One region of the Exiguobacterium sp. s183 genome, then DNA from elsewhere that is predicted to be linked to it. Evidence: riboswitches for the same ligand, from Rfam matches in the RefSeq annotation. Region 1 holds a riboswitch; each other region holds the start of a gene.
What was found. A riboswitch is a leader RNA that binds a small molecule or an ion and turns the genes downstream of it on or off. The one in region 1 is predicted to bind S-adenosylmethionine.
Positions count from the first base shown of each region.

Region 1 (5,393 bases):
TGTCGACTCTCAAAATTTCTGTATGAAATGTGCCAACAGACATCGAGTCATAGATTGACTCAATATGTACCAACATTTTAGAGTTTCTAGTTTTTCGTCCGACAGTTAGATGAACAACTAATTTGTAATGTCATCTTGGGGCGAATATAGCACGTCTCAGGAAGAACGTCTGAAGAAGAAGGGAATTGATTTTAGAGTCGAGGACGAAAAGATTTACATTAAAGAGAAAAATTTAGACAAAGTAGCATCATGTTGCAGTTGACTTTACAGTTTATTGATTGATGGATTATAAAATTCAGCGCAGCACTCAAACGTGAACACAAAAAACTTTGACGCTTTCCCTCCGCCAAAACGGGAAACGTCAAAAACCCTGAATGAGCACTTTTTATCAAGTGTCTATCATTCAGGGTTCAGTTCAATCTCCTGGAGCGGCCATTTTTTACTTCGCGCCTTCGACGTTCATATGCTTACTACGAAGTTGTCCGCATGCCGCATCGATGTCTGTCCCGTGCTCGAGACGAACACCAGTGTTGACGCCACGCTTTTTCAAGATGTCGTAGAACGCCATGATGTCCTCAGGCGTGCTTCGCTCATATTGGATGTGCTCGTTGACCGGGTTATATGGAATTAAGTTGACATACGACTTGTCTTTGATGTCTTCAATCAAGTCGGCGAGTTCTTCCGCATGTTCCGGTAAATCGTTTACTTTCGAGAGCAGGATATACTCGAACGTGATTCGTTTGTTCGTCTTCTCGACGTAATAGCGAATCGACGGCATGAGTTTATCAAGCGGGAACGCCCGGTTGATTTTCATGATGCGAGTACGTAATTCATCATTCGGCGCATGCAGAGAGAGCGCCAAGTTGATCCGTAAGTCGAGGTCTGCGAACTTATAGATCTTATCCGCGAGACCACTCGTCGATACGTTGATCTTACGCGGAGCGATTGCGAGACCACGCTCATCTTTGACGACACGCAAGAAGTCGACCAAGTTGTCGAAGTTATCGAACGGCTCGCCGATACCCATGACGACGATATGGCTGACACGGTCCCCTTCGCCCTCTTCATCGAGGAAGTGTTGGACGGTCATGATTTGCTCGACGACCTCACCAGCCGTCAAATCACGAGTCTTTTTCAGCAAGCCGCTCGCGCAGAAGCTACAGCCGATGTTGCAACCGACCTGAGTCGTCACACAGACCGAACGTCCGTATTTGTGACGCATGAGCACCGTCTCGATGTAATGCCCGTCATGTAATTTAAGTAAGAATTTGACCGTTCCATCGCCCGCTTCTTGTTTGACGAACAGTTTTTGTGTCGAGATGACGTATTTCTCAGTTAAGTAATCGCGTACTTCGTTACGGACGTTTAGCGCGTCCATCGATTTGACTCGATCGATGTAGAGCGAGTCCCAGACTTGACGTGCGTGGAAGGCACCATATCCAGCTTCCGTGCACTCGTTTGTGAGCTGATCGAACGTCAACCCGTATATAGATGATTTCATTCTAACCTGTCCTTTCTCTAATCCGCATACGTACCATTGTAGCGGACGTCAGAGACGGGTGCAACTTACGAATAATCTGGAGGCGTCGGTCGTGTGACGAACTGTTCAAACGCATAAGCGACACGAATCAAATCTCGTTCCGCAAAGCTCGTTCCCGTGAACGATAGACCGAACGGGGCCCCGCTCTCTTTTCGTTTATAAGGGACCGTGATTGTCGGATGTCCCGCTTTCGCAGCCATGTCATAGTTCATGTCATGTGGCAGGACGATCGCGTCCAGTTTTTGCGCTTTTAATAGCTCATCCATTCCGTCCACTTTTGCGAGATGAACATCATCAATCCGTCGGTCGAGATAACTAGCTTCGACGAGACGCCCTGAACATGAATCCGATTGTTCAAAGAGGGTCTGCCCGTGCGGAATCGCTTCGAGGTGGTCCGCGTTCCATTCGATCAAGTCGGACAGTGTCTTAAATGGCACGGTTGTGTTCGCAAGATACGCCTCAATCCCAAGCTTGAATTCATCAAACAAAATATCTGCCTGTTCTAATGCCGTATGTTTCGGTAACGTGATTTCGACGAGTTCAACCTCGGCTTGACGCAACAATCGAAGTGCCTGTTCATACAAATCGACTTCTTCGTCTGAAATAGTTGGCTTGATAAATCCGACACGCATACCGACGGCTTGACGGACATCGAGACATGTCACATAAGGCGGTCCGATTGGAGTTTCCCATGTCGCAGGATCAGTCGAATCTTCACCACACATTGTCTGTAAGGCAACGACCGCATCACGGAGGGTACGCGCCATCGGTCCAGCCGTATCTTGAGAACGTGAGATCGGAATGATTCCTGAACGACTAATCAAGCCGACGGTCGGCTTGATTCCGACGATACTATTATGCACACTCGGGTGTACAATCGAGCCGCTCGTCTCAGATCCGACGGCAAGGAGTGTCAGGTTCGCCGCAACCGCCGAAGCCGATCCAGAACTCGATCCCCCGACATCTAATTGGTCGCCATAAGGGTTCTTCGTTTGTCCGCCAACAGCACTCCAACCGTTCGGCATATCTTCCGTTAAAAAGTTCGCCCACTCGGACAGGTTCGCTTTTCCGAGAATGATTGCCCCGTCAGCCCGTAATCGTTTTACGAGCTCGGCATCTCGACCTGCAAAATGATGTCGCATGGCGGCGGCACCTGCTGTCGTACGCATCAGACCGGCTGTCTCGATATTGTCTTTAATTAAGACGGGGATACCGAGGAGCGGTTTGCGTACTCCTTTTTTATAGGCCCGTTCTGCCGCCTCTGCCTCGAACAGGGCGTCCGGATTCACCTGGATGACGGCATGAAGTCGCTCATTATATGCAGCAATCCTTCCAAGGTAATACGCGGTCACGTCTCGTGCCGTGAATTGTCCTTCTTTATACCCACGATGTGCACGTTCAATCGTCAGCTCATGTAATTGGATTTGTTCCATCCTACATTCCTCCTTTATCTCTCCCACTTTATTCGTGCTCTATGCCTGATTTCCTTTTCGTATCGCCAAGTCTATGTGTTCTTGTTACACTTAAGAAAAAACAGGAGGTTCCTATGACGCGCTCCTACGTATTCGTGTTGCTCGCCGTATTCGGTCTATTTTTCTTGCAGTTATACGGAGAAAATGTGCCGTATGGTCCGTTCATTTCGATCGGGTTGATCGGATTCATCATCGTCTTGACGATTTTTCAGTTGAAGCGAAAACCGAAGCATTGACGAAAGTATTTTGAGGGTGGTATGATGCTCTCACCAACTACATATCGATATCAAGAGTGAACGAGAGATCTGGCTCCATGACTTCACAGCAACCTGCCACAGGCAAGGTGCTACGACCAGCAAGGGAAACCTTGGACGATATGACGAGAGCGCTCATGTCATCCGACGTGAGCGCTTTTTTGTTGAAATACGATTTGGAGGGAACGACAAGATGGAAAAAGCAACATTTGCAGGTGGCTGTTTTTGGTGCATGGTAACACCTTTTGAAGAACTACCAGGGATAGAAGGAATCGTATCCGGCTATATGGGCGGACAGATCGACAATCCGACGTATGAAGAAGTTAAAACGGGAACGACTGGTCATTTAGAGGTCGTTCAAATCACGTATGATCCATCTCTGTTCTCATATGAACGTCTCCTAGAACTCTATTGGATCCAGACAGACCCGACCGATGACGGTGGGCAGTTCCAAGACCGTGGGCCTCAGTATGCCCCAGCCATCTTCTATCACACGGAGAAACAACGAATCGCGGCTGAGGCGAGTCGAGACGTATTAGCAGCAAGTGGTCGTTTCACGGCACCGATTGTCACAAAAATCACTCCGGCGACGACATTCTTCGAAGCGGAAGAGTATCACCAGGATTACCACAAAAAGAATCCAAAACACTATAAAGAAGACCGGGCCATCTCAGGACGGGACACGTTCATCGAAGAGAACTGGACCGAAACCGTATAACGGTCATCAGACGCGGATTTTAGCATCCGCGTCTTTTTATAAGCCCAATAATCGGGAAAAGGCTATTAATGGTTCATACATCCGAAAAGGAGGACTCATACATGAAAACAAGTACGAAACTCATCATCAGTGTGATCGGCGTAGCCGTAATCGCCGTCGCCTGGTGGCTCATCTCACCGCTTTTCTTGACAGAGACAGTCGATGAAGGACTACCACCGACAGCTGTTGAGACGCCTGCTTCAGAAGAAGAAACAGAGGAAGAGACAACTGAGACACCGGAACCACAACCGAGTCAAACCGAAGTAGCGGGTGTGTTCATGGACGGGGAGAAAAATTATGAGACGACGGGCACGATTCGCTCCGTCGAGGCAGAAGACGGGACGTATCTCCGATTTGAAGAGTTTGAAACGACGAACGGACCTGATTTATTTGTCTATTTGACGAAGCCAGGACAAGAGACGTCCGAAGGGATTCGACTTGGAGCACTTAAAGGGAATACAGGAAACCAAAACTATTTAGTTCCGGCAGATGTCGATCTGTCAGAATATAGCACCGTAGTGATCTGGTGCCGTGCTTTTAGTGCGACGTTCGGGACGGGTGAATTGAGCGCGTCGAATGAATAACTGATATCAAACAGCCTGGACGTTTGACGTCCTCGCTGTTTTTTTGTATTAGAAAAATTATTTCTATCAGTTCTATCTATTTATTCATGCAATTCACGTGTTACAATATGGTAAAGTATGGAACTTTTTATAAGGAGGGTTTTTATTTGACTTCACATCAATCGACGTCATACAGCTCATATTTTTGGAAACGGTTTTGGATTCTTTTTCTGCCGATCGTGACGATTGGGATTTTATCTGAACCAATGATTGTAGAGAACACGTTTAAGAGTCTTGAAGATATCGGCGAGTTTGTTTTCTACTCGATATTCTATATTGTTGTAATCGGAGGCTTTACTGCGTTTGCCATTTCTTTCGTATGGAGAAGAAAATGATTGTTCCAAAATTGATGGTAGCCTGTTTATCTTCAATTGTTCTGAGTTTTTCTCTTCCAGTCTTCATGCCTGTGTTTGAAGATTTTACTTATTTTCAGAATGTTTTTATGTATGTGTTTTATGCCTCACCTATTATTTTCACTTATGGAATAATGACCTCTATTTTTTCGGAGTTTCTAAGTCAACGTATGACATTCAAAATCAAAAAAATAACTTCATTTTTGATGCACTTGATGTTTGGTGCCTTTTTCGTTTTCCCTTACGGCCTTATATTCGATTTGTCAGTATTTACAGAAGGAACCATTAATTTTGCAACTGTAATGGGAGTGTTTAGTGCTTTTATCTTTTTTGTGATAAATGAATTCATCCTTTTATATGTAAAAATGAAGAATCGATCTTAAACTATCTATTA
Region 1 covers NZ_JACSKN010000001.1:431,325-436,717, reverse strand. The annotation lists gene rlmN (dual-specificity RNA methyltransferase RlmN) at 440-1,501, opposite strand; gene KNP62_RS02240 (amidase family protein) at 1,567-2,973, opposite strand; gene KNP62_RS02235 (hypothetical protein) at 3,087-3,248, shown strand; SAM riboswitch class I at 3,293-3,392, shown strand; gene msrA (peptide-methionine (S)-S-oxide reductase MsrA) at 3,460-3,984, shown strand; gene KNP62_RS02225 (DM13 domain-containing protein) at 4,086-4,607, shown strand.

Region 2 (5,393 bases), on a different contig from region 1:
GAAGTTCGTCGAGCGATTTGTATTTTTGTGAGTACACACCGATTGGCTCGATGTGAACGCCACCCGCAGATGCGAATTTATAGTCTTTGTTTTCAGCCATTTGTGACTCAAGGTACGGCTCGTGTTGGAAGTAGTTCGCATCGAGCTCACCGCTTGCGAGCGTCTTGTTCGGAAGCACGTAGTCTTGGAACTTCTTGATTTCGAGTTTGTAGCCCTTTGCTTCATATTCTTCTTGTACGTGCTCTAAAATCTCAGCGTGCGGTACGTTCGACGCACCGACAATCAATGTTTTTTCATCGCCAGAACCTGTTTCTGCCTCTTCCCCGCCGCAAGCCGCGAGAACTGTGAATGCTGATAAAGCTGTCAATCCGAGTACTGTTTTCCAAGTTTTCATCATGAATCCCTCCAAATGGTATATGTGTTATTAAGCTGAACGTTTATCAATTTTTGTGACGAGTCGGTCACCGATGAACTGGATGACGAACACGATGATCAAGATGAGCACCGTCGCCACGAACGTGACGTCGTTTTGTGAGCGTTGGAAGCCTTCCAAGAAGGCCAAGTTCCCGAGTCCGCCGCCTCCGACGACGCCGGCCATCGCCGTATAACCGACGATTGCAACGATGGTCACTGTGAGTCCTGAAACGATTGCCGGAAGTGCTTCCGGAATCAAGACTTTGTAGATGATTTGCCATTTCGTCGCGCCCATCGATTCCGCTGCCTCAATGACACCGCGGTCGACTTCACGAAGGGCAAGTTCGACCATACGGGCGTAGAACGGTGCAGCTCCGATGATGAGTGCCGGAAGCGCCGCCGTCGAACCGAGCATGGTACCGAGCAGGAACAACGTGAACGGGATGAGTAAAATGATTAAGATGATGAACGGGATCGAACGAAATACGTTGACGATCGCGCTGACGAAGACGTAAATTGGACGATTCTTCAATAATAGCGATTCGTTTGTAATATAAAGAATCAAACCTAAAGCGAGTCCAATCACAAACGTCGCGACACCCGCGACGAGCGTCATGTATAACGTCTCCCATGTCTGTTCCATCATGATTTGCCAGTCTACGTTAGGAAACATCGCTTTCCACCTCCACTTCTACTGATTGCGAACGAATCGACGCGATGGCGCGTTCGATTTCTCGTGCTTCCCCAATCAATTGGATGAATAGCGTGCCGAGCGCACCGACTTGTGACTGAGTCACGTTCCCGCCGATGATGTTGAATCCGATGTCGTGCGTCTTAAGGACATCAGACAAAATCGGTTGTTCTGCCGTTTCGTTCAAGAATTTCAATTTGACGATTTGCCCACTCGGATAGCGTGCTTTCAAATGTTCGAACGTGAGCGACAGATCGTCGACCGCCCCAATTTGTTTCACGAATTCTTTCGTGATCGGCTGCTCCGGATGTTGGAACACATCAGAGACTTGACCCGTCTCGACAACTTTCCCTGCCTCCATCACGGCGACGCGATGACAAATCTTTTGGATAACGTGCATTTCATGCGTGATGAGGACGATTGTCAATCCGAGCTTCTTATTGATGCTGACGAGCAGTTCAAGAATCGAATCCGTCGTCTTCGGATCGAGCGCGCTTGTCGCTTCGTCACAGAGGAGCACCTCTGGATTTGTAGCGAGCGCGCGGGCAATCCCTACTCGCTGTTTTTGACCGCCGGATAATTGTGACGGATAGCTATCTTCGCGACCTGATAGTCCGACGAGCTCGACGAGTTCCTGAACCCGACGTTTCCGCTCACTTGCCGGAACCCCGATCAATTCGAGTGGGAAGCTGATGTTTTCTGCGACCGTGCGCGACCACAGAAGGTTAAAGTGCTGGAAGACCATCGAGACGTTCTTGCGAACCCCTCGTAATTCTTTCGGGCTGAGCTTCGTGAGCTCACTCCCGGCGACCTCTATTTCACCGCTAGACGGTGATTCGAGACGGTTGAGTAATCGGATGAGCGTCGACTTCCCCGCCCCCGAATATCCGATTATTCCAAAAATTTCACCGCGATCAATCGTTAGTGACACATCATCCACCGCCTGGACACGACCATTCTTCGTATCGAACCATTTGGCGACGTTTCGTAGTTGAATCAATTCCTTTCCCTCCTGACAACAAAAAAAGCGCGCACGTTTGAGCAAACGTGCGCACTTTATCGTACGGACAACGATTGCTCTCATCTGTCAAGGTTTCTCACCTTGCTGGAATTAGCACCATTTCGGATTGCTCCGCGGTTGCTGGGCGTCATAGGGCCAGTCCCTCAGCCTCTCTTGATAAGAGTGTTGTGTATTCGATTAGCTTTATCATAGCGACAGCTTTTTCTGCTGTCAAATCATTTTTTCAAAAAAATCAAAAAAAGGTGCCGTCCGAGGACGACACAGAACGTAGCACCTTGAGTCACGGAAGGACAGCCCATAGATGAAAATCTTTTGCCCGTTCAAGATTTACATCCTTATATGGGGGAGATTCACCAATCATCACTCGATCTTGACTTGGACCGTGCGATTATACGGAACGTCTTTCTTCGCTTGATTTTTTTGGGGGACAATCGAAGGGAAGACTGACGTGTATTCGTATAAAGGTAGCATCGGCTTCATCAAAACGTCTTGATGTCGGGAATATCGCGTCCTATTTTGTGTTCAAGTAAGATGTTGTAATGAATATACCATTCGTGAACTTTCTGTGTCAACTGATTATTTAAAATTTTCAGATTATTCTAATGTTCCTCTCTCACTTCACGAAAGAGAGGACGTGTTGAACGTTTTGAAAGGCATAAAGGCGATCCCGAACCTCGCCATTTTCAAGCTTTAACAACGCTGGGACGCTCATCACCTGATAGGCTTCAAGCTCGTTTGGGATATAGTTCGCATCGCGCTTTTCAATCTGAATTTCAGGGTCGACCGCCTCGACGACCGTCAACATTTTCTCCGCGACAGCGCATGTACCACACATTGGCGCGTATATATATAAGAATCCGTCTGTAATCATTTTTCTCACCTCTCCTGTCATTATAATGGTCGTTCGAGTCACGTTCAAAAATCGTGCTCTCGTGAAATTTCAGAATTTTTCAATGATTCTCTTGACTCTTCTGTCTGATAGGAATAATATGGATTCTAACTTTATCGCTTTTGTACATAACAGCAAAGAAGAAGGACAGGTGAATGAATGATGACGGAACAGGCAACAGGTACGACAAAGCAATTTACGATGAACGTCTTAAACGGTCTCAGCATGGCGATTCTGATCGCCCTCATCCCGAGTGCGCTGCTCGGCGAACTCACGAAAGCTATACTCCCTTATTTTCCGTCTCTTCAATTCATATTGGATGCGACGACGATTGCGATGCGCCTCCTCCCGGCCATTATCGGTCTTGCCGTCGCGATGCAGTTCGGACGATCGATTTTAGAGGCTGGAACAATCGCCATCGCAACCTATGTCGGCAGTGGCGCCGTTCGAATTAACGAAGGTGCGTTTGTGATGGCCGGAATCGGTGACGTGATCACAGCCGGTGTGACCGCTGCGATCGCTACGATTCTCGTCATGAAGCTCGCCCCACATTTGAAGACGTATACCGTCATCGTCATGCCGATGACAGTCATTGTCGTCGCAGGCGGCATCGGTGCCTTCTTATTGACGTATATTTCACAGATCACGACATACATCGGATACCTCATCATGACGATGACGGATCTTCAACCGGTTCTCATGGGCATCCTGATCGCGATGGCGTTCTCGCTCATCATCGTCTCGCCGATTTCGACTGTCGGGATCGCAACGGCCATCAGTCTATCAGGCGTTGCAGCCGGTGCGGCAAACCTCGGCGTCGTCGCCGCTGGGTTCGGTCTCGCCATCGCGGGTTGGCAGGCGAACGCGACCGGTACATCGATCGCCCACTTCCTCGGGTCACCGAAGATTCAAATGGCAAACTTCGTCCGACGCCCGATTATGATGCTTCCGATTTTGGCGAATGCGGCCATCCTCGGTGCGCTCGCTGGTATATTAAGAATCGAGGGGACTCCAATCAGCGCAGGGTTTGGCGTATCTGGACTCATCGGACCGGTAAACGCGCTACAACTCATGCCGGGCGGATTCGCCTTGTTCAACGTACTTCTCGTGATCGTCTTGTTCGGGCTTATTCCAGTCGGACTCGGGATTTTCTTCTATCGTGTGTTCGAACGGACGACGCTCGTCAAATCAGACCACTACCGTCTTGATTTCGAGTAAGCATTAAAAAAGCCGGCTTCTCCAATTAGGAGAGGCCGGTTTTACTTATCCTTGAATCATCGCTTCATATTCTTCTGCAGACATGAGCTTGTCGAGGTCTGACTCTTCCGTCAACTCAACTTCGATCATCCATGCATTTTCAAACGGTGACTCGTTGACGAGTTCTGGAGAATCTGCAAGGTCCTCGTTCACTGCTGTGATGCGTCCTGATACTGGCGCATACAACTCAGAGACCGTCTTCACTGATTCGACTGAACCGAATGGCTCGTCGAGCAAAATCGTACCGTCAACTTCTGGGAGTTCCACAAACACGATATCCCCTAGTTCGCTCTGTGCGAAATCCGTGATGCCGATGCGGGCTTTCGTTCCGTTCACTTCTACCCACTCATGTTCTTTCGAATAACGTAAATTTGCTGGTACTTTGCTCATCCTAACTTCCCCCTCAAATAAATTAGACTCACATCTGTATTATAGCACTTAGCCCCAAACGTCCGTAAAGGACTTTTCTGAAAATCCGACCGTCGTTTTTTCACCATTTGTGACGATTGGACGCTTCAAAAGCATACCATTGCTTGATAATAGCTCAAGTTGTTCGTCTTCTGATAGATTTGGCAGCTTGTCTTTGATGCCTTCGTTCCGATACACTTGCCCGCTCGTGTTGAAGAATTTCTTAAGCGGTAAGTCCGATTGTTTCCACAGCTCGGCGAGTTCTTCTTTCGTCGGTGTCGATTCGACGATATGAACGTATGTATAATCGACGCCTTGCTCTTTCAACCATTTTTCTGCTTTTTTACACGTACTGCATGGTGGATAGCCGTATAGTGTCACCATCTGTTCATCACCTCTTTCATCAATGTAGCATATCTAGAGAAATCAATTCACGTCTCAAGCAACCGTTCGATCTCTCGTTTCATCGTCGGATTGACGGAATGTCGCTCTTCCATAAAGCGAAGGATGACCGCTGCCGCTTCGCTTGACCTGCCGTATCCTAATACCCCGCCTGACAGGAAAGGAATCATCTCTGGATGTCTCGTCTCGACCCGACGTGTCGGGTTGAACGGGTCTCCTTGTCCACCGAGCGCCTTCAAGACGTTTTGTACTGCCGCGACTTGGACGAGTTCGAACCCGGCGAGCATCTCGCCCCGACGTTCCCGAAGCAA
Region 2 covers NZ_JACSKN010000006.1:11,112-16,504, forward strand. The annotation lists gene KNP62_RS12960 (MetQ/NlpA family ABC transporter substrate-binding protein) at 1-394, opposite strand, end outside; gene KNP62_RS12965 (methionine ABC transporter permease) at 425-1,087, opposite strand; gene KNP62_RS12970 (methionine ABC transporter ATP-binding protein) at 1,077-2,105, opposite strand; SAM riboswitch class I at 2,183-2,289, opposite strand; gene KNP62_RS12975 (thioredoxin family protein) at 2,740-2,997, opposite strand; gene KNP62_RS12980 (PTS sugar transporter subunit IIC) at 3,178-4,233, shown strand; gene gcvH (glycine cleavage system protein GcvH) at 4,279-4,662, opposite strand; gene KNP62_RS12990 (arsenate reductase family protein) at 4,711-5,064, opposite strand; gene KNP62_RS12995 (hypothetical protein) at 5,112-5,393, opposite strand, start outside.
Region 2: another riboswitch for S-adenosylmethionine. It lies ahead of KNP62_RS12970 (methionine ABC transporter ATP-binding protein); the one in region 1 lies ahead of msrA (peptide-methionine (S)-S-oxide reductase MsrA).

Region 3 (5,393 bases), 130 kb from region 1:
TCGTTTTACGTGTCAACACGAAGACGACGAGTCCGACGAACATCCCGATTGCTGCAAGGGCGAAGCCCCAATGGAAGCCGTAGTCTTTTTGAACTTGTCCAACGATGAGCGGTGAGATGAACGCGCCCAAGTTGATCCCCATGTAGAAGATACTGAATCCAGCGTCGCGACGGCGATCCGTTTCGCTATACATATCTCCTACGATGCTTGATACGTTCGGTTTCAATAAACCTGTACCAATAACAATCAACGCCATGGAGATGAATAAGAAGACGACGCTACCTGGAATCGAGAGGACGATGTGCCCGAGCATGATGAACACACCACCGTAGAAGACCGCACGTGACGTCCCGAATACTCTGTCCGCAAGCCATCCCCCAATGACCCCTGACATATAAACGAGCGCACCATAGACGGACATGATGGACAGCGCGACATTACGGTCGAGTCCGAGTCCACCTTCAGAAACCTCATAGTACATATAGAATACGAGGATGGCCCGCATGCCATAGTACGAGAAACGTTCCCAAAACTCCGTGAAGAATAGGGTGAACAACCCTTTCGGTTGTCCGAAGAAGCCTTTTTGTGGAACACTGTCCACGATTGTCTGTTTATCGATCCTTTCCATGAAAGATCCCTCCTTAACCGTTTTATCATAAAAAGGATTATTATGATTGTAAAGTGAATTGAATGATAATTTCAAATTTTAATAAGAATGAAAAGAATGAAAAGACCACACTTTCTAAAAAACAGAGAGTGTGGTCAATGAGTGATTACGCGGATTTTTGCTTTGCTTCTGTCGCTTGAACGTGACGTCCGAGTTGCCAGTAAATAATACCTGACAGACAACTCGCTCCGCCGATCAAAATCAGTGCGATATGTCCGGCACGATGATCGAAGAAGACACTCGCGATAATCGGTGCCGTCACACCGCCGATCAGCCACTGGACACTCGCAGCACCATTGTAGGCACCGCGCATGTTCTCTGGCGCAATCAAGGCGATGAATGTCTGTTGGACAGGAGACATGATCATCTCACCAAACGTGTAAAACGCGTAGACGGCGAGTAAAATCCCGACGAGTGGGAGATAAGGAACGTCGAGAGCGTACAATGCTCTCGGGACGATTGCAATCAAGACCATCCCAATCCCGAATACGGTAGCTCCAGCAAACATGACTTTCCCAAAAGGCTTATTCCCAAGCTTCGATGCAATCGGGAACTGGAAAAGAACGACGAGAATCCCGTTAAGTGCCAACAGGTAAGGGAATGGGTTTTGTTGATCCGTATACGTCGGGAGCGACTCTTTCAAAAAGAGCGGCAACATACTTTCGACGACCGAGAACCCCATTGATATGAATATACCCGCAAAGATAAAGATCAGAAACACGCGGTCGTTATAGAATACGCGCAACACTTCACGGTTGCTCGGGGTCTCATCTTCCGTGAACTCCGGCAACGACTCGTGAATAAATGCCCCAAGCACGAGGGCATATAATCCAAAGATGAAAGCAGCCGCAAAGAAAATGAGCTCCCTGTCGATAAACAGTACCGCACTCCCGAGAAGCGGTCCGAATGCGGCTCCGATGTTATGCCCCATTCGTAAGAGGCCGAACGCCTCGTTCATATGCTCGGGTTCCGTGACATCAGCGACCATTGCACTGGCAGCGGGGTGGAACAATGAATTGGTCAAGCCGAGCATGGCATTGAGTAAGAGCAACGGCCAAAACGAGTCGGCGAACGCAAAACCGATGAGGGCGAGCGCGTCACCAACGATGGCGATCATCATGATTGGTTTGCGTCCGTATAGATCAGCAAGCCGTCCCCCAATCATCGAGCCGAGGAGCGCCATGATTGGTCCCGTCGCCATGATGATTCCGACTTGAAGATAGCTGTCTAACTGGTCACTATAATAAAGGACTAAGAATGGGGCAATCATGAACATCATGATTCCCGTGATCGTTTCTCCTAAGAAACGTATCCAAATGTTGCGGTCGAGTTGCTTGAGTGATTGAAACATACAGGTCACCTGCTTTATTTAATTTTAGACACAAAAGGGACGTCATATGCATGAAGGCATACGACGTCCCACGTTGTTTATGCATGCCTAGTTAGGCAGGCGTCTTAGATATGAATCAATCGAAGAGGTGCCTGCCAATCAGTATGAACTTGAATGAATGGTTTCGAAGATACTACTGACATGGGAACCTCTCCTTTCTGTTAATTGTTGTTCTTCTCTTCAACTGTATGACACATTTCATCAATGTGTCAACAAATTATTGGGAGGATTTAGAGTAATTCATTTAAATTTTTTCGATTCAAACGATAATCAATCAGTCTAGACAAGACGACTTGAATCATCGCCGTGATCGGAACGCTCACAAACATGCCGACGAGACCGAATAGACTTCCTCCGATGATAATCGATGTGATGACCCAAAACGGAGTGATTCCGACGCTGTCACCCAAAATCTTCGGCCCGAGCCATAACCCGTCAAATTGCTGCAACAAGAAGATGAACAAGAGCACCAATACGGCGGTGAACGGATCATAGAAGTAAGTGATGATAAACGCTGGGATCATCCCCAGTAGCGGACCGACGTATGGGATAAAATTGAGCACCCCGACGATGACACCAAGAAGTAACGCGTATGGCGCCCCGATGATTAAGAGTCCGATGACAGCGAGAACACCGATGATCAGACAATCGAGTGATTTACCGATGATGTATCGTTTAAAAATGTAGTCCATCTCCTGAAAGATATCGATTGTCGTCTTCGCAGTGCCCACTGGTAAGAGCGCGTAGAGAAGGCGTTTGAACATGCGAGCGAAGACTTCTTTGTCTTTTAACAGATAGATGGAGATGACAATCCCAATCAAGAAGTTGATCAATGTCATCGTGAAACTAGAGACATAACTGACAGAAGAGAGGACGGCCGTCTCGACCCATCCGGAATAACGATCCTCGAAGCGTGCAAAATCAATCGCCTGGGCGATCGTCGCATTATAGTCTTTCAAGTAATTGTTTACATCACCTAAGAACGCATCGATTTGACGGATGTAGACGGGTAACTCCTCGATGAGTGATGAAAGACTCGAGTAGATCCGCGGGAACAACGTGACGACCGAGATCGCTAAAATCCCGATAAACGTGATATAGACGATGAGCAGACCTTGATATCGCTTCAAATGGAACCGTTCTTCAATATAAGAGAGTACGGTGTTAAGTAATAAAGCGATGGCAATCCCCATGATGATTGGGGTCAGTAACTGAAACGTGTACTGCAAAACACGTGAGATGGTATCCGGTTCACTGATGACCCGCCATAAGACGAGTAAAATCAGACCGATCACACTGAGTTTCCAAATAAGTTGACGATTAAGCTCCAATGCTCTATCCCCTCATACAAATATAATTTTTCTACTCTTTTACTATGAATGTTTTTTGAAAAGGATTCAATAGATGTTCACTTTGAAAAAAATGTTTGACACCGTTGGAAATGTCTGGTTAACTTAGGGACATACAAAAATTACATAGCGAATAACACTTTCTATCAAGAGAAGCGGAGGGACTGGCCCGATGAAGCTTCAGCAACAGATTGCAAAATACTGTGCTAATTCCAGCAAGGTGACCTTGAGAGATGGGAAGGTGGTTGACTACATACGTCTGTATTGAGCACCCCTTTCCTCAGAAAGGGGTGTTTTTTCGTATCAGGAGGAAGAATCATGGCAGACAGACGTTCACAGTTATTAAAATCTTTACCGACGCAACACTTCGTCGGATTGGCAGAAGAGGTCGCAGCGGTAGAGGCAAGCGGAAAGAGCGTCATCCGACTCGGGCAAGGGACACCCGATTTACCGACACCCGCTCCAATCTGTGAGGCGCTCGAACGTGCCATCACGGACCCGACCACACACCAATACGGTCCATTTCGAGGACAGACCCGATTGAAAGAAGCGGTCGCATCATTTTACTCTCGTGAATATGGTGTCGAACTCGACCCGGAACGAGAAGTCGCCATCTTGATTGGTAGTAAATCAGGTTTGATCACACTCCCACAATGTCTTCTCGAACCAGGTGACGGGATTTTACTCCCGAACCCGGGTTATCCGGATTACATCTCTGGAGCGAGGCTCGCAGGTGCGGAAATCATCGATTTGACGTTAAAAGAGGAACACGGCTTTCTTCCGGACTATTCAACACTCGACCCGGCACACGCAAAGCTCATGTATTTGAACTACCCGAGCAATCCGACTGGGGCTGTCGCGACGCCGGCATTCTTTGAAGAGACCGTCGCGTTTGCAAAGAAGCATGATGTGATGGTCGTCCACGATTTCGCTTATGGAAGCATTGGGTTCGACGGTTATGTTCCCCCGAGCTTTCTTCAGGCAGATGGTGCGAAAGAAATTGGAATTGAAGTATACACGATGTCGAAGGCGTTCAATATGTCGGGGTGGCGTGTCGCGTTCGCGGTCGGAAATGCCGATATTATTGAAGCCATCAACACGTATCAAGATCACGTCCACGTGTCTGTCTTCTCAGCCATTCAAGAGGCAGCGATTGTGGCGTTAGAATCCCCGCGCGACTTACGTGATGACCTAGCCTCACTTTACGAAACAAGACGAAACCGATTGATTAATGGGTTACGCCGGGCGGGGTGGGAGATTGAGGCACCGAAGGGTTCGTTCTTTGTATGGGCGAAAGTACCTGAGGGGGATGCAAAATCGTTCTCGACAAAGTTACTCCACGAGGCGGGAGTCGCCGTCACACCAGGCTACTTCTTCGGAACAGAGGGAGAGCACCACATCCGTTTCGGTCTCGTATCGTCTGAACAGAAGATTGATGAAGCGGTAGAACGGATTGAGAGACTGTTTGCAGCCTATGAGGAGGTACATTTGTGATTCGTCAGGCCGTGCTCGAATATGACCATTCGCATGATGCGCTCGAGAACCTTCATACGTTGATTGGAAACCGGAAGGCACTCGTTTTGAAAGGATCGAACGGATACGGTGAAGCGGTTCGCGTGTTCCCTCGTCTAGCAAATCTTCCGAGTGTACAGTTCAACGGGGAATGTACAGACGAAGAAATAAATCGTTTGAATGCCTATCGACCCGACGTATGGATTGCCGTCGGCGGAGGTAAATTGATCGATACGGCGAAGCGGATTGCATTCACCCAGTCGGTCCCGCTCATTGTCGTCCCGACACTCGTATCAAACTGTGCAGCCTTCACACCACTCAGCGTCATCTACAGTGAGGAAGGGTCTTACATTCGCTATGACACGTTTCCGGTCGTCATCGAACGCGTCATCGCAGATGAACGACTGTTACGTGATTCGCCTTATGACTATTTCAAGGCTGGCGTCATCGACACGGTCGCAAAGTGGTTCGAGGC
Region 3 covers NZ_JACSKN010000001.1:557,622-563,014, forward strand. The annotation lists gene KNP62_RS02915 (peptide MFS transporter) at 1-628, opposite strand, end outside; gene KNP62_RS02920 (MDR family MFS transporter) at 774-2,018, opposite strand; gene KNP62_RS02925 (AI-2E family transporter) at 2,288-3,388, opposite strand; SAM riboswitch class I at 3,547-3,646, shown strand; gene KNP62_RS02930 (aminotransferase class I/II-fold pyridoxal phosphate-dependent enzyme) at 3,725-4,900, shown strand; gene KNP62_RS02935 (iron-containing alcohol dehydrogenase) at 4,897-5,393, shown strand, end outside.
Region 3: another riboswitch for S-adenosylmethionine. It lies ahead of KNP62_RS02930 (aminotransferase class I/II-fold pyridoxal phosphate-dependent enzyme); the one in region 1 lies ahead of msrA (peptide-methionine (S)-S-oxide reductase MsrA).

Region 4 (5,393 bases), on a different contig from region 1:
CTCGGTCGTCACGAAAATACGAACGGCGACGACTTGGCGGTCTTCTTGCAACGTGAAGTAATGACGCGTGTTGACCGGCACCGAGATGAGGTCACCCGGATTGAGCTCGATATTAAAGTACCCGCGCTCTGCATCGTCAATCGCAAAGATGCCGTGACCACTGACGATGAAGCGAACCTCGTCATCCGTATGGTGATGTTCTTTTTGGAAGTTGACGAGCAGTTCGTCTAAGTTTGGCGTCGCATCAGACAAGGAAATAACGTCAGCCGTTTGATAACCACGTCGCGTCGATACGTCTTGAATCTCGTCTTGGAACGTCGATAAAATGACGGCTTTGTCTTCATCTGTCAGTTGATAGTTTTCTTGAAGGGAAGCTGGTAATTTCGCGATATCCCATGCTTCGTAAAGGATGCCTCGTGAGTCTAAAAAGTCACGTACCTCTTGTTGATCACTGACACGTTCTTCGGTTTGTTGAAAATAAATCGTTGCCATGTTGAATTCCTCCTTATGAATGGACGCCTAAGGCGCGTAATTTTAATGAGTAGCTAAACAAAAATTCATATGCCTCTAAATAACGTTTTGCTGCAGCGGGCGTCTCTCCCCAAACGGTGATCCCGTGATTCCGGATGAGAACGGCTCCGGCATCGCTTGTGACATGTGGGGCAAATGCACGGGCGAGTGTCGGGATATCCGCATGATTCTCGATGATCGGGATCCGGACACTGGCCGTTTCCTCCCAATAGCCGAGTGCCTTGATGATTTCTTGGCCCGTGAACGTGACTTGTCCGTTCGCCGCGTAAAGCTCTGAGATGACGTTATTGTCGACGGTATGCACGTGAAGAGAACAGGTTGCGTTCGTGTTGTTAAAGATTTCGACGTGTAGCAACGTCTCCGCGGACGGTCTGCCTGTTTGCTCTCCAATCAATTGACCGGTCGCATCGACGAGGACGAAGTCTTCATTGGTGCGCTTTCGTTTATCACGACCGCTTGCCGTTACGAGGAACGTCAACGGGTCGTCCGATACGCGGATCGCCAGATTGCCACTCGTCCCGGGGAACCAGTCCCGGGCGGCAAGCTCGTCTTTAATGTCGGCGAGTTCTACCCATCGTTCTTGTACGGTCATACGTTCACTCCTTTCATGTGAGCTGAAATGTCATAGAATGTCTCGAACGGAACATAGTGGATTCCTTCTGTCTCGCAAAGTGAAATCAGTTGACCCCGCGCATACACGACGTCGGCACGTTTGGCGATTTCAAAATCGGTGACGGAGTCCCCGATGACGATCAACGTATCGGTAGGTGAGACGATCTGTCGGGCAATCGTCGGCTTGCAACATCCGCAATCATTCGAGCAATGGGCATCGCATGAATGAGGCCATATGACACGTGCCGTCTCCCTTGAAAAATCAACGTGATTGCAGTAGATGTGTTCCGGTGCCACATGACCTTCTAGAATCGGATGGACGAAAAAGTCCATACCGCCACTGACGACATCAAATCGAAAGCCAAGTGACTGTGTCTCTTGTAAAAACTTGATGAACCCTGGCCGAAGCGTGATGGTTGACTGCAGAAAGTCATGATACAAAGCTTGCTGATGACTCGGGAGCAGGCTGAACATTTGACCGACGCCTTCTCGAATGGAGAGCGTTTGGTTCAAAACACCTTCTTTGAGTTCGACCCATTCAGGTGGGGCGAAGCGTCGCATCAACGCGATGATGTTATCTTCTTCCGTGATGGTGCCGTCGAAATCACAGATGACGTGCGTACTCATCGCGTACCCCACGCATCCAACGCGGTCGATAACGCATCGGTCTCGCTCATCTTACCGATTGCCTGGTCAATTGCTTGGCGGAATGCCCTCGCTCCGGCAGCCGCACCGTCGGGATGCCCATGAATCCCACCGCCGGCATTGATGACGACATCCGTTCCGAAGTCACGAATCAAATCCGGGACGAGTCCTGGGTGAATTCCGGCAGAAGGGACCGTCAGAATCGGTTTCGTCCAATGAGGTTCTGTCGCGTAAGTTTGAATCTGTTCTGCTTCGTCTTTCGGTGTCGACAGTGAACCATATGGTGACGGGAAAAGCGTCAAGTCCGCCCCGGCGAGTCGAATCAGTTTCCCGAAAAGGAGGGAATGACGAATCGATCCGGTCAACGCTCCTGCAAAAGCGGGATGTGCCAAAATCGGGACGTGAATCTCGGGATCTTTAGCGAGTTCCCGTAACGCGTCGAGCCCGTACGTATACACGTTGAACAAAAGTGCGGTCGCGCCTGCCTCAATCAAACGTTTCGCCTGGTCGCGTAAGGTGAAAACGGGTCCGCTCAACGTGACGGCGTATAGAACGGAACGACCCGTTAGTTCTTGGTGTTCTTGAATGATCGATGCTCCAATCCGAGCCCGTTCGAGCGATGGGGTGAGCGGATTGTCATATAAAATCTCATCGTCTTTCACAAGATCGATGCCACCTGTAAACTGGTCACGAAGTTGTGTCGCCAAAAAATCAAGGTCACGCCCGATGACGCCTTTGAAGATGCTCATGGCGAGCGGTCGGTCGTATACTCGAAGGATGTCGCGGACACCTTCGACTCCGAATGCGGCACCCGGAAAGTCCGATGCGAGCTCGTTTGGGAGCGTTAGGTCGACAAGTTGGACGCTTGGGTCGAGCGACAGCTTTCCGAATGTCGTCGTCAGAATGGACGAAAAGTCCGGCGTCACATTATGTAGCGGGTAACGAATCGAGAAGCGACTCGTCGTTTCCTGTTGGGAGGTATCGATGACCTCACCGCGGAATGCCTGTAGTTGATGCTGCTCGAGATGGTTCAATTCGGTCCATGTGCCGACGGTCAGCTCATGTGCGATTTTTTCAGCCACGTGCTCGACGTGATCGGTATGTTTGATTTCATAAGTAGCGATGATTCCCATAAGTTCCTCCTTTCAGGTCAAACAAAAATGACCTCTTGGCTTGGCAAGAGGTCATTCGAAAACAATGAACTCTTATCTCTCAGCGATAGCTGCAAGAATTAGCACCGTGCCATTTCTGGTCGGTTGCTGCGACATCATCGGGCTTGTCCCTCCGTCTGCTCTTGATAAGAATAGTTGTGAAGTTGTGAAATTTAATTGAATTTTTACATAGAATCGCTCACTCGTCAATTCCTTTTTTTGAGAAAAAAAGTTTGAAAATAATGTTTCTATATATGCGTGTCAAAAATAGGGAGTCGACCGAAAATAGAGGATTGACAACTAGCGTGCCTAGTCCGTAATATTCGTCTCAACACGTCAAACACAATTACATCATTTACTCTTATCGCGAGTTGGCAGAGGGAATTGGCCCTAAGACGCCGCAGCAACCGACCATTTGGCACGGTGCTACATCCACCAGACATATGTCTGAAAGATGAGAGGAACAACCAATTTGGGTGTGCCTCTTTCTCGCGGAGAAAGGGGCTTTTTTCATGCATAGATTCAAGAAAGGGGAAAATCATCATGGCTTATGAGGCGTTTACAGAACAAAGTGTCGTCGAACACGTTCGACAGTTGGGGTTACTAGAAGAGGGGATTGCAGAATGTGAGGAAATCGGAGATGGAAATTTAAATCTCGTCTTTCGCATTCGTCAAGGAGAAACGTCATTAATCGTGAAACAGGCGTTGCCGTACGCAAAAGTCGTTGGAGAGAGCTGGCCGCTCACGCTTGACCGTTCGTGGATTGAACAACTGGCACTCCGTGAGTTTTCAAAAGTCGTACCACAATTCGTACCAGATGTACTCGGTAGCGACCGTGAACTCGCCTATACGATTTTAGAAGATTTGTCAGCGTTTGAAATCGTCCGGACGGGTTTCCTAAAAGGAGAGAGCTATCCGAATTTGGCGCGTCACGTCGGTACATTCCTCGGGGAAACGTTGTTTGCGACATCTGACTATGCGAAAGGACCGCTCGCCAAGAAACAAATCGAAAAAGAGTATTACAATCCAGAGCTATGCGATATCACAGAAAAACTGATCTTCACTGATCCGTATCGTGATGCAGAATCGAATCAAATCGAAACGCCTCTTCGTCCGGACGTGGAGCAGCTTTGGTCAGACCTCGCCTTGAAAATTGAAGTGACGAAATTGAAGGTCGGGTTCGTGACTAAACACGAAGCGTTGCTACATGGGGATTTACATACTGGAAGCATTTTTGCGACGCGTCAGGAAACAAAAATCATCGATCCTGAGTTTGCATTTTATGGTCCATTCGGTTTTGACATCGGTCAAATCATCGCCCATTTGGTGTTCTCGACGTATGCACATCCGTTGAAGCGGTTCGAACGCTTCACAGAAGTGCTCACTGTCTGGGAAACGTTCGAAAAAACGTTCCGTACACGCTTCACACAGGCGGTCGAGACATTCAACACAGTAGGATTCGTGGACGAACTGTTGCCATCGATTTTGAGTGATGCGATCGGCTACGCGGGCTGCGAATTGATTCGTCGGACGGTCGGTCTAGCGGGCGTCGCTGACTTGGAAACATTGCCAGACGACCTTCGTATCGAACGGAAACGTCATGCCCTAGAACTCGGCACGCGTCTCATCAAACAGCGTCATCAGATTCAATCCATCGACCAGCTGATCCCGGTTCTATCGGAGGTGCGGGTATGAGTGTGCAAAGTATTCATTTCGATGCCGACACCGAGGTGTTGACGATTTTAGATCAGACACAGTTGCCGCAAGAAGAGCGCTATGTCGAAGTGATAACGCTCGAACAGGCCGAACAGGCGATCAAGTCGCTCCAAGTCCGAGGTGCGCCGGCCATCGCTTACTTCGGGGCGTTCGTCCTTGCGAAAGAAGCGTCACGCCTGCAAGACAATCCCTATTTTCATCTCCAATTGAATCAGGTTGGTCAACGGTTGATTGCGACAAGACCAACAGCGATCAACTTACAGCATGTCATCGAATCACTCCTTCGACTGAATGTGGGGGAAGACTTTGAGCAGATTGCAAAAGCCATCAAAGTGCGTGCGATTGAAATCTATGAACAAGACGTGGCCACGTATCGCACGATTGGTGAACATGCGTTGACTGTGTTACCTGCTGGAGGGAACGTGTTGACGATTTGTAACGCCGGTGCCATTGCGACGTCACGGTACGGTACCGCGCTCGCTCCGTTTTATGTCGGAAAAGAACGAGGCATCCCGTTTCGTGTATTCGCGTCGGAAACTCGTCCACTGCTTCAAGGGGCACGGTTGACGGTGTGGGAGCTCGACCGGGCAGACATCGACGTCACATTGATCACGGATAATATGGCAGCGTGGACGATTCAGACGAAACAAATCGATGCCATCATCGTCGGGGCGGACCGCATCACCCGTACCGGTCATACGGCAAACAAGATCGGGACACTCCAGCTCGCGATTTTGG
Region 4 covers NZ_JACSKN010000002.1:414,431-419,823, reverse strand. The annotation lists gene KNP62_RS07600 (cupin domain-containing protein) at 1-492, opposite strand, end outside; gene KNP62_RS07595 (methylthioribulose 1-phosphate dehydratase) at 506-1,123, opposite strand; gene KNP62_RS07590 (2-hydroxy-3-keto-5-methylthiopentenyl-1-phosphate phosphatase) at 1,120-1,770, opposite strand; gene KNP62_RS07585 (2,3-diketo-5-methylthiopentyl-1-phosphate enolase) at 1,767-2,921, opposite strand; SAM riboswitch class I at 2,991-3,092, opposite strand; SAM riboswitch class I at 3,298-3,400, shown strand; gene mtnK (S-methyl-5-thioribose kinase) at 3,483-4,634, shown strand; gene mtnA (S-methyl-5-thioribose-1-phosphate isomerase) at 4,631-5,393, shown strand, end outside.
Region 4: another riboswitch for S-adenosylmethionine. It lies ahead of KNP62_RS07585 (2,3-diketo-5-methylthiopentyl-1-phosphate enolase); the one in region 1 lies ahead of msrA (peptide-methionine (S)-S-oxide reductase MsrA).